DNA from 2 places in the Blastococcus sp. SYSU DS1021 genome. Region 1 is predicted to be linked to the other one. Evidence: riboswitches for the same ligand, from Rfam matches in the RefSeq annotation. Region 1 holds a riboswitch; the other holds the start of a gene.
What was found. Region 1 has a riboswitch for S-adenosylmethionine ahead of ACI8AP_RS20415 (bifunctional o-acetylhomoserine/o-acetylserine sulfhydrylase). Riboswitches for the same ligand answer to the same signal wherever they lie in the genome.

Region 1 (5,652 bases):
CCGCCGGCTGATGTCCCACTCGTGCGCCCGCACCATCCGTGTTCCCCCTCGTGCCGACGGTCGCTGCCCCCGTCGTGCGGACCGTACGGACGACGGTCCGGCGGTACAACGGATTGCGATACCGGATCGGCCGAAGAGCCACGCCCGGCAGGCGTGCTGTGACGGCGCGGCACCGCGGCAGCACGCACCGGAGGCGTCGCGGGAGACCCGGCGCCCGGAGCGGCGACCGACGGCGACAGACTTCCGTCCATGGACGTGCCCGAGGCCCTCTACCTGCCCGACGGCGACGGATTCACCGCCACGGCCCTGACCATCGGCCCCTGGGACGCCGCCCACCAGCACGCGGGGCCGCCCGCCGCCCTGCTCCTGCGCGCCGTCGAGCGGGCCGGCGGGATCGTCGGCGGGCAGACCGTGCGGCTGGCCTACGACATCCTGGCGCCGGTCCCGGTCGGCCCGGTGCGGGTGCGCACCTCGGTGATCCGCCCCGGCCGGCGGATCGAGCTGGTGGAGGCGGTCCTCGACACCGGCGACGACCGCCCGCTCATGCGGCTGTCGGCCTGGCGGATGCGTTCCCGCGACGACGCCGCCCCGGCGACCGGGCAGCCGCACCCGGCGCCGTCCGGACCCGAGGAGAGCCGCCCCGAGCGGGCGGGGTTCTTCACCACCGAGATCGCCTACCACCGGGCGCTGGAGTGGCGGTTCGCCGCGGGGACCTTCAACGGCCCGGGGCCGGCCACGGCCTGGACCCGCCCCGAGTGCGAGTTGGTCGCCGGAGAGCCGATGACGCCGCTGCAGCACCTGCTGGTCATGACCGACGCCGCGAGCGGCATCTCCGCCAGCCTCGACTGGACGCGCGCCACGTTCGCCAACGTCGACCTCTCCGTGGCGCTGCACCGACCCCCGCGCGGGGAGTGGCTGGGGATGGCCGCCGAGACCGTGCACGGCGGCACCGGGGCGGCGCAGTGCTTCGCGGTCCTCTTCGACGTCGACGGCCCGATCGGGCGGTCCACGCAGTCGCTGTTCGTCGAGCCGCGGGAGACGCCGTGAGCGATGTCTCCGTCACCACCGGCACTGGGCGGCGGGTCGGGCTGGCATCGCCGGGCGGCGGTGCGCAAGGTGGAGAGGCCGCTTCCCCCGATGATCGGAGTGCCGCCCCGTGGACGCGCTGAGAGACGTGCTGGACTGGCTGTCCGGGCGGGGTCTCGAAGTGGTGCTGATCGTCCTCGGCTCGGTCCTGCTCGCCCGCTTCGTCGGCTGGGTGGGCGACAAGATCACCGACCGGATCGACCGGAACTCCACCGGCGGGGACGCGCTGGTCCGGTCGGAGGCGGCCAAGCACCGCCACTCGCTGACCCAGGTGCTCACCTGGGCGGCGGTCGTGCTCATCTACTCGATCTCGGTCTTCTTCATCCTCGACCGGCTCGGCATCCCGGTGACCGGCCTGGTCGCGCCTGCCACGGTGCTCGGCGTGGGCCTGGGCTTCGGCGCCCAGCGCATCGTCGGTGACGTGCTGGCCGGCTTCTTCATCATCACCGAGCGCCAGTACGGGTTCGGCGACGTCGTCTCCATCCAGGTCGTGGGCGGTGGCGACCCGGCGAACGGCACCGTCGAGGACGTCACCCTGCGCGTCACGCGGGTGCGCTCGCCCAACGGCGAGGTCGTGACCGTGCCCAACGGCCAGATCGTCAAGGTCGTGAACCTGTCCCGCGACTGGGCGCGCGCCGTCGTCGACGTGCCGGTGCCGACCACGGTGGACGTGAACCGGGCCAACGAGATCCTGCGGGAGGTGGGCCGGGAGGCGTTCCGGGACCCGGCGATGCGGCCGCTGCTGCTCGACCCGCCCACGGTCATGGGGGTGGAGACCCTCGGCCTGGACGAGGTGAACGTACGGGTGGTCGCCCGCACGCTCCCCGGCAAGCAGTTCGAGGTCGGCCGCGACCTGCGGGCGCGCATCGTCCAGGCCTTCCGCAGCCAGGGCATGCAGGTGCCGCAGCCCACCACCTCGGTCGCGGCGCGGGACGGCGCGACCGCCGTCCAGGAGGAGGTTTCGTGACCGCCCCCGACGAGCGCCGCGACCCGACCGACGCCACCGCCCGGGCCTCCGACGAACCCGTCGTCAGCACGGCGCCCGCCGCCGCGGCCGCCGATGCCGGGGCGCCCACCGGCACGACCGCGGCGCCGCGCCACCGCTGGTGGTCGGCCGTGCCCAAGCACCTGGGCCGGGCGCGCACCTCCACGGTCGTGCTCGCCGTGCTGTTCGTCTCCGTCTTCGCGCTGTACCTCAACGTCAAGCCGCCGGCCCCCGGCGAGCCGGACACCCGGGGCCAGGTCACCGAGCAGGCCGAGGAGACCGAGCCGGTCACCACCGAGGAGACGGAGCCGACGACCACCGAGGAGACGGAGCCGGCCCCGACGACGACGTCCCGGCCCAGCACCCCGACGACCGACTCGCCGTCCCCGACCACCGAGCCGACCACGACGGCTCCGGAGACCACCGGACCGGAGCCGACCGGCGACACGGGGGGCACCGGCGACGAGACGGACCCCGCCTCCCCGACCGGGTGACCGACGGGGCCGGTGTTTCACGTGGGACATCCGTCCCGCCACGGGGGCGGCGCGCACTCCCCTGCGGCGCGTCCTAGGATCACCTCGGCTCCTGAGAGGCAGCGCGAAGCACCTGGCTGGCTGCCCGGCAACCTCTACTCCGTCTGAGGTGCTCCAGGGGAAGAGCCGGCCGGGAGGCGCCCGCCCCCCGGCAAGGACGGAGCTCCCGTGCGCCGCGGGTCTCCGCGAGCGAGAGGAGACGGCGCATGACCGACCCGCAGAGCTGGAGCTTCGAGACCCGGCAGATCCACGCCGGCACGAGCCCGGACCCGGCCACCGGTGCCCGGGCACTGCCCATCTACGCGACGACGGCCTACCAGTTCCGCGACACCCAGCACGCCGCGGACCTGTTCGCGCTGGCCGAGATGGGCAACATCTACACGCGGATCATGAACCCGACGCAGGACGCGCTGGAGCAGCGCGTCGCGTCGCTGGAGGGCGGCGTCGCCGCGCTCGCCGTCGCCTCCGGGCAGGCCGCGGAGACCCTGGCGATCCTCAACCTCGCCGAGGCCGGCGACCACATCGTGGCGTCCGCCTCGCTCTACGGCGGCACCTACAACCTGCTGCACCACTCGCTGCCGAAGATGGGCATCACCGTCTCCTTCGTCGAGGACCCCGACGACCCGGAGAACTGGCAGTCCCTCGTCCAGGAGAACACCCGGGCGTTCTTCGCCGAGTCGATCGGCAACCCGAAGGGCGACATCCTCGACATCGAGACCGTCGCCGGTGTCGCCCACCGCAACGGCGTCCCGCTGATCGTCGACAACACCATCGCGACGCCGTACCTGATCCGCCCGCTGGAGTTCGGCGCCGACGTCGTCGTCCACTCGGCCACCAAGTACCTCGGCGGCCACGGGACCGTCATCGCCGGGCTCATCGTCGACGGCGGCACGTTCGACTGGACCGGCGGCCGGCACCCGATGTTCACCACCGCCGACCCGACGTACCACGGGGTCGTCTACGCCGACCTCGGCGCGCCGGCGTTCGTGCTCAAGGCCCGGGTGCAGCTGCTGCGCGACCTGGGGCCGGCGGTCTCGCCGTTCAACGCCTTCCTCGTGGTGCAGGGCATCGAGACGCTGTCGCTGCGCATGGAGCGGCACGTCGCCAACGCGCAGCGGGTGGCCGAGTTCCTCGAGGGCCACGACGCCGTCGAGCGGGTGAACTACCCGGGGCTGGCGTCCTCGCCGTGGCACGCGGCGCAGCAGAAGTACGCGCCGAAGGGAGCCGGCGCCGTCCTCACCTTCGAGCTGCACGGCGGCGTCGAGGCCGGCAAGCGGTTCGTGGAGGCGCTGGAGCTGCACAGCCACGTCGCCAACATCGGCGACGTGCGCAGCCTGGTCATCCACCCCGCCTCCACGACGCACTCCCAGCTCACGCCCGAGGAGCAGCTGACCACCGGGGTCACGCCGGGTCTGGTGCGCCTCGCCGTCGGCCTGGAGGGCATCGAGGACATCCTCGCCGACCTGGAGGCCGGGTTCCGCGCCGCCAAGTCGGCCTGACGGTGGGCGGGTGGGTCGAGGGCGACCCGGCGGGCGACCGCCGGTTCCTCGACCTGCCCGGCCCGTTCGAGCTGGAACGCGGCGGGAGCCTGCCCGGCGTGCGCATCGCCTACGAGTGCTGGGGCACGCTCGCGCCCGACGGCGGGAACGCGGTGCTGATCGAGCACGCGCTCACCGGTGACAGCCACGTCGTCGGGCCGGCCGGGCCCGGCCACCCGACGCCCGGCTGGTGGAGCGGCGTGGTCGGCCCGGGTGCCGCCCTGGACACCGAGCGGTTCTTCGTCGTCTGCGCCAACGTGCTCGGTGGCTGCCAGGGGACGACGGGGCCGTCGTCGGCCGCCCCCGACGGCGCCCCGTGGGGGTCACGCTTCCCCGGGGTGACCGTCGGCGACCAGGTGCGCGCCGAGGCGGCCCTGGCCGACGCGCTCGGCGTGCGGCGCTGGGCGTGCGTCGCCGGCGGCTCGATGGGCGGTATGCGGGCGCTGGAGTGGGCGGTCGCGTTCCCCGGCCGGGTGGCCGCGCTCTTCTTCCTCGCCTCGACCGCCGTCGCCTCGGCCGACCAGATCGGCACCCAGACCACGCAGCAGGCGGCCGTGCGGGCCGACCCCCGCTGGCGGGGCGGGGACTACCCGCTCGCCGACCCGCCGGCGGACGGCCTGGACGTCGCCCGGCGGATCGCCCACCTCACCTACCGCAGCGCGGCGGAGCTGGAGGCGCGCTTCGGCACCCGGGTGCAGGAGGACGGCCGCTACGCGGTCGCCTCCTACCTGCAGCACCACGGGGCGAAGCTGACCGGCCGGTTCGACGCCGGCAGCTACGTGCTCCTCACCGAGGCGATGAACAGCTGGGACGTCGGCCGGGGCCGCGGCGGCGTCGAGGCGGCGCTGGCCCGGGTGACCGCCCGCGCGCTCGTCGCCGGCGTGGACAGCGACCGGCTGTACCCCCCGGAGCAGCAGCAGCGGGTGGCCGACGCGCTCGGCGTCCCGCTGCGGCTGATCTCCTCCCCGTACGGCCACGACGGCTTCCTCGTCGAGGGCCCCGCGGTGGACGCGCTGCTGCGCGAGCTGCTGGCGGGCTGACATCTCCGGAACCCGTCGTACCGCGGGTCCAGGATGGGGCCGTGCCCGCGCCGACGGATCTGCCGATGCTGCCGTTCGCCGACCAGCCCGCCCTGGAGGCCTGGCTGGAGGCCCACCACGCCACCGCCCCGGGGCTCTACGTGCAGATCGCCCGCAAGGGCTCGGGCATCCCCTCCGTCACCGCGGCGCAGGTCGTCGAGTCGGCCCTGTGCTTCGGCTGGATCGACGGGCGCGGCCAGCGGCTGGACGACTCCTACCACCTGCTGCGGCTGACCCCGCGCCGCGCGCGCAGCGTGTGGTCGCAGAAGAACGTCGCCACCGTGGAGCGGCTGACCGCCGAGGGCCGGATGCGCCCGGCGGGCCTGGCCGCCGTGGCGGCCGCGCAGGCCGACGGCCGGTGGGCACGCGCCTATCCGGGCGCGGCCACCATCACCGTGCCCGACGACCTCGCCGCGGCCCTGGACGCGCAG
Region 2 (5,652 bases), on a different contig from region 1:
CGATCTCCTTGGCGATGCTCACACCATCGTTGGTGATGGTGGGCGCGCCCCACTTCTTCTCAAGAACGACGTTCCGGCCACGGGGGCCGAGGGTCACCTTGACGGCGTCGGCGAGGGTGTTCATCCCTCGCTCGAGGCCGCGGCGCGCCTCTTCGTTGAACGCGATCATCTTGGCCATGTGGTGATGTCCTCCGAGCATGGATCGCTGCACGGCCGGGTTCGGCGCCCGCGACGGACGACACCAGCGACGTGGACGCTCCGTCGGCCCACGGACCGGTGCCTCACCGTTCCGACCTGATTGGCACTCAGGAGCCCTGAGTGCCAGAACTGAGTCTGGCACTCGACCCCTGCGAGTGCAAGAACGGGGTCCCTCGACCGGCTGTTCCCACCCCCCGGGGGGCTCTCACCGGGGCGGGCTGGTCCGCGGCACCTGGTCGACCGCCGCCATCACCCGGACAGCAAGCCTGCCGGAAGGGCGCACGCGGTGGGAACCGAGCCCCCGGAACGACCGAGGCCCGGTCCCCCGTGGGGAACCGGGCCTCGGCCGGTGTTGCCGAGTGGTTCTCAGGCGCTGCGGACGGCGTCGGCCTGGGGGCCCTTGGCGCCCTGGACGACCTCGAACTCGACCCGCTGCCCCTCGTCGAGGCTCTTGTACCCGTCCATCTGGATGGACGAGTAGTGGACGAAGACGTCCTCGCCGCCGTCGACTGCGATGAAGCCGAAGCCCTTCTCGGCGTTGAACCACTTCACGGTGCCCTGTGCCACGTGTGCTCCCACGTTTCGTGCGTGCGGCGCCCCATCGCTCTCGATGTGGCGGGGTCTCGCTCTTCCGCCCGCCGAACACGAACGTGGAACTCGAACCGCGCGAGACGGTACAGCAGAGAAGCGCAGGTGACAGCCCCACGCGCGCACGACGCACCCGGATCCGGCGACGACGTCGCCCGGACCGGGGAACCGGCCCGGACTCTACGCTCCCGCCGGACGGACCGCTCAGCCGATGAGGCCGGCCGCCCGCACCGACTTCAGCGACGGCTCGACCCGGTGCGTGGGGCCGACGACCGGCTCCAGCGGGTCGAGGGTCTTCAGGCCCTCCCCGGTGTTGAGGACGACGGTCTCCTTGGCCGGGTCCAGCTGACCGCCCTCCACCAGCTTGCGCAGCACGGCGACGGTCACCCCGCCCGCGGTCTCGGCGAAGACGCCGGTCGTACGGGCCAGGTCGCGGATGCCCTGGACGATCTCGTCGTCCCCGACCCGGGCGACCGAGCCGCCGGTGCGGCGGATCGCGTCGAGCGCGTAGGGGCCATCGGCCGGGTTGCCGATGTTCAGCGACTTGGCGATGCCGGTGGGCTTCACCGGCTTCACGACGTCCCACCCGTTGTCGAAGGCGGTGGCGATCGGGTCGCAGCCGGCCGACTGCGCACCGAAGATCGTCCACTCGGTCGCCTCGACGATGCCCGCGGCACTGAGCTCGCGGAAGGCCTTGTCCACCTTGGTGAGCAGCGACCCCGACGCCATGGGGATGACGACCTGGGCCGGGATCCGCCAGCCGAGCTGCTCGGCGATCTCGTAGCCCATCGTCTTGGAGCCCTCGGCGTAGTAGGGCCGCACGTTCTGGTTGACGAAGGCGGTGTCCTCGAACTCGTCGGTCTCGGCGAGCTCGCTGGTCAGCCGGTTGACGTCGTCGTAGGAGCCGTCGACGGCGACCAGGGTCTGGCCGTAGACGGCCGACTGGACGACCTTGCCGGGCTCCAGGTCGCTCGGGATGAAGACGAACGACGGCAGGCCGACGCGGGCGGCGTGCGCGGCCACCGAGTTGGCCAGGTTGCCGGTGGAGGCGGCGGCGATCTTCGTGTACCCGAGCCCCTTGGCGGCGGTCGCGGCGAGGCTGACCACGCGGTCCTTGAAGGAGTGGGTGGGGTTGGCCGAGTCGTCCTTCACCCACAGCCCGCCGGTGAGGCCCAGCTCGGCGGCGAGCCGGTCGGCGCGGACCAGCGGGGTCATGCCCGGGTCCAGCGAGACGCGGTCGGCCGGGTGCTGACCCACCGGCAGGAGGGCCACGTAGCGCCAGATGTTCTGCGGCCCGGCCTCGATCTGCTCGCGGGTCACCGCCTTCATCAGCTCGGGGTCGTAGTCGACCTCCAGGGGCCCGAAGCACTCGGCGCAGGCGTGCTCGGCGATGAGCCCGAACGTGGCGCCGCAGTTGCGGCAGACGAGCCCGCGGGCGGGACACGGGGGCACGGGGCCACCGGCGCTGGAGTCGGCCTGGACGGATCCGGGAGCGGTGAGGGTCATGCGACGACTACCTCCTCATCTTCCCCGCAGCGGGCCGTCGAGCCGCGCGGGACGGAATTGGCACCTCCCGCTGCACGTGCGCGCAGGCGGCGGTTGCCGGGGCTTCGTCGGGCCGTGTCCCTCTGCCCCTCTGGATGAGTGAACGGCGTGAACTGTACCCAGTCGCGAGCCGGGCCCAGCGGCCGGACAGGATGGCCTGGTGAGCGCGCGCGTCGTCTACACCGACCTCGACGGCACGATGGTGGGGCCGCGGGGCTCCTTCTGGCACACGGCCGGGCGGGAGCTGACCGACGGGCCGGCCGCCGCATTGCTCGACCTGCACCGCGCCGGAGTGGCGTTGGTGCTGGTCAGCGGCCGGACGTACGAGCAGGTGGTGGAGGCCGCGCGGATCTTCGCCGCCGACGGCGCCATCGCCGAACTGGGCGCCACGATCGGCTGGGGCTCCGGGCGGAACACCCACCGCCTGCGCGGCGCGCTGCCCGAGGAGTACGGCGACCGCACGCCGATGGAGGTGATGGCCGAGCTCGGCGTCGTCGAGGAGCTGATCGCCGAGCACCCGGGGCGACTGGAGTGGCACGCCCCGTGGCACGCCACGCACGCCACCGATGCGCTGCTGCGCGGCCGGGTCGACGCCCTCGCCGTCGACGCCTGGCTGGCCGAGCGGGGCGTGGGCTGGCTGACGCTCAAGGACAACGGCGCGATCCCTGCGGCCTCCTGGATGGGCCTGGACGACGACGCCGCGCCGCCGCGGGTCTACCACCTGATGCCGCGCGGGATCTCCAAGGGCGCGGCGATCGCCTGGGACCTGGAGCGGCGCGGCCTCACCCCCGCCGATGCCGTCGCGATCGGGGACAGCGTCAGCGACCTCGACATGGCGCCCGCGGTGGGCCGGCTGTGGATCACCGCGAACGGGGGCGCCGTGGACGGGATGGCCGAGCTGCTGTCCGCCGTCCCCAACGTGACGGTCACCGACGCCCCCATGGGCGAGGGCTGGGCCCAGGCGGTACGCGCGTCCCTGTGAGCGCTCAGCTGCTCCCGCCGCTCCCCGCACGGGACCGTCCGGCGACCAGCACACCGACGAGGACGGCCACCAGCACGATGACCACCAGCTCGACGGAGCCGATCGCGCCGAGCAGTGGCAACAGCAGGAGCAGGACGACGAAGCAGACGACCCCGGCCACGAGACCCCACAGTCCGCTCATGCAGGACAAGCTACGTCGGCGACGGCCTTGCGGGCAGGGGGTCAGCTGGTGACGTCGCGGCGGGCGAAGTGGCGGAAGCCGAGCGCCGTGAAGACGGCGATGTAGACCAGCGACTGGATCACGCCGCGGAACAGGTCGCCGTCGTCGACCGGCGTCTGCAGCAGGTCGGTCCAGGCGAACTCCTCCGCCGTCGGGAACCAGTCGCGGATCGACCCGAGCTGCTCAACCTGGTCGAGGATGGCGAAGACGAACATGGTGAACACCGCGCCACCGACCGCCGCCAGCGGTGCGTCGGTGATGGTGGAGAACCAGAACGCCAGCGCGCCGACGACGAGCAGGTGGATGGCCAGGTAGCCGAGCATCCCGGCCAGCCGCAGCATGCCCTCGCCCTGGTCGATCCCCACCCCGACCGGCGTCCGGATGTCGTCGAAGCCGAACGCGATCCCACCGGCGACCACAGCAACCGCGGCGAGCGTGAGCAGCGCCGCCACCGACTGCACGAGGGCGGCCAGCCACTTCTGCCGCAGCAGCCGCATCCGCGGGATCGGCGTAGCCAGGGCGTACCGCAACGAGCCCCACTGCGCCTCGACGGCCACGGTGTCGCCGAAGAAGAGCGCGTAGACCACCACGAGGAAGAAGCTGGTCGTCGCGAACAGCACGAACAGGGTGAAGTTCAGCCCGCTCGCCGTCGCGACGTCGACCAGGTTGATCCGGTTGTTCTCCGCCGCCTCCTCGCTGGCGCCCAGCTGGAGGGCGGCGATGAGCACCAGCGGGAGCGCCACCATGAGCGCGAACACGCCGATCGTGCGGCGGCGCTTGAACTGCCGGCGCAGCTCCACCGACAGCCGGAGCGTCCGCTCCGGCCGGTAGCCGGCGACCGCGCCGGTCGACTGCACGTGCTCGGAGTCCACGGATCGACTGGTCGTGCTCATGACTCCCCCACCAGGGCCAGGAAGGCGTCCTCCAGGCGTCGTCGCGGCGTGAACTGCTCGACGGCGATACCGGCGGACACCAGCGCCTGCAGCACGTCGGCGCGGCGGGCGCCGTCCAGCTCGGCGACCAGGCCGTCGTCGCCGCGCGCGCCGGTGACCCCGGGCAGCGACGAGAGGACGGCGATCGCCCGGTCGGTGTCGGCGTCGTCGGCCAGGCCCACGAGCACCGAGCCACCGGTGCCGACGATCTCCTCCACCGTGCCCTGCACGATCTTCTGGCCCTTGGCCATGACCACCACGTGGCTGCAGGTCTGCTCGATCTCGCTGAGCAGGTGGCTGGAGACGATCACGGTGCGCCCGGTGGCCGCGTAGGAGCGCAGCACGTCGCGCATCGCGTGGATCTGCGGCGGGTCGAGCCCGTTGGTCGGTTCGTCGAGGACCAGCAGGTCGGGCAGGCCCAGCATCGCCTGGGCGATGGCGACCCGCTGGCGCATGCCCTGGCTGTACCGGCGCACCGGCCGGTCGATGGCGGCGCCGAGCCCGGCGACCTCGATGGCCTCGTCCATGTGCGCGTCCTCGGCCGGCCGGCCGGTGGCGGCCCAGTACAGGGTGAGGTTGTCGCGGCCGGACAGGTGCGGCTGCAGCCCGGTGCCCTCCACGAAGGAACCCAGCCGCGACAGCACCGGGGCGCCGGGGCCGGCAGCGTGCCCGAAGACGCTGATCCGCCCGTCCGTGGGCCGGATGAGGCCCATCAACATCCGCAGCGACGTGGTCTTGCCGGCGCCGTTCGGCCCGAGCAGGCCGAGCACCTGCCCGCGGCGCACCTCGAACGACAGGTCGCGCACCGCGACGAAGCCGTCCTTGTAAGCCTTCGTCACGCCCTCGAAGCGCAGGGGGACGTCCTCGCCGTCGGGCTCGACGCTGGACAGCTGCCGCTGACGACGCCGGCCCCACCACAGGCCGGCCAGCCAGCCGAGCAGGCCGAGCCCCGCGAGGAGGCCCAGCAGCACCCACCAGCGCGAGGCACCGGTCGCTGCCCCGCTCTCGCCGGAGACCGTCGGTGCGGCGAGCTGCGCCTCGCCCGCGGCCACGCCGTCGGCGGCGCCGGGCGAGGCGAGGCCCACCGAGTAGACGGCCGACTCGGCGGGCAGCGCGTACGCCTGGTCGGTGGAGGACACCAGCACGCGCATGGTGTGGCCCGCCTCGAACCGGTGCACGATCGCGGG

Region 2: another riboswitch for S-adenosylmethionine. It lies ahead of thrC (threonine synthase); the one in region 1 lies ahead of ACI8AP_RS20415 (bifunctional o-acetylhomoserine/o-acetylserine sulfhydrylase).

What each region holds. Positions count from the first base shown of each region.
Region 1 is NZ_JBJHAL010000039.1:17,267-22,918, reverse strand. Features, by position in the region: gene ACI8AP_RS20435 (STAS domain-containing protein) at 1-36, opposite strand, end outside; gene ACI8AP_RS20430 (thioesterase family protein) at 250-1,047, shown strand; gene ACI8AP_RS20425 (mechanosensitive ion channel family protein) at 1,157-2,053, shown strand; gene ACI8AP_RS20420 (hypothetical protein) at 2,050-2,565, shown strand; SAM riboswitch class IV at 2,653-2,768, shown strand; gene ACI8AP_RS20415 (bifunctional o-acetylhomoserine/o-acetylserine sulfhydrylase) at 2,811-4,103, shown strand; gene metX (homoserine O-acetyltransferase MetX) at 4,106-5,182, shown strand; gene ACI8AP_RS20405 (YdeI/OmpD-associated family protein) at 5,224-5,652, shown strand, end outside.
Region 2 is NZ_JBJHAL010000004.1:71,478-77,129, forward strand. Features, by position in the region: gene groL (chaperonin GroEL) at 1-178, opposite strand, end outside; gene ACI8AP_RS04270 (cold-shock protein) at 565-765, opposite strand; gene thrC (threonine synthase) at 991-2,292, opposite strand; SAM riboswitch class I at 2,305-2,433, opposite strand; gene ACI8AP_RS04280 (HAD family hydrolase) at 2,492-3,313, shown strand; gene ACI8AP_RS04285 (hypothetical protein) at 3,318-3,494, opposite strand; gene ACI8AP_RS04290 (ABC transporter permease) at 3,536-4,426, opposite strand; gene ACI8AP_RS04295 (alpha/beta fold hydrolase) at 4,423-5,652, opposite strand, start outside.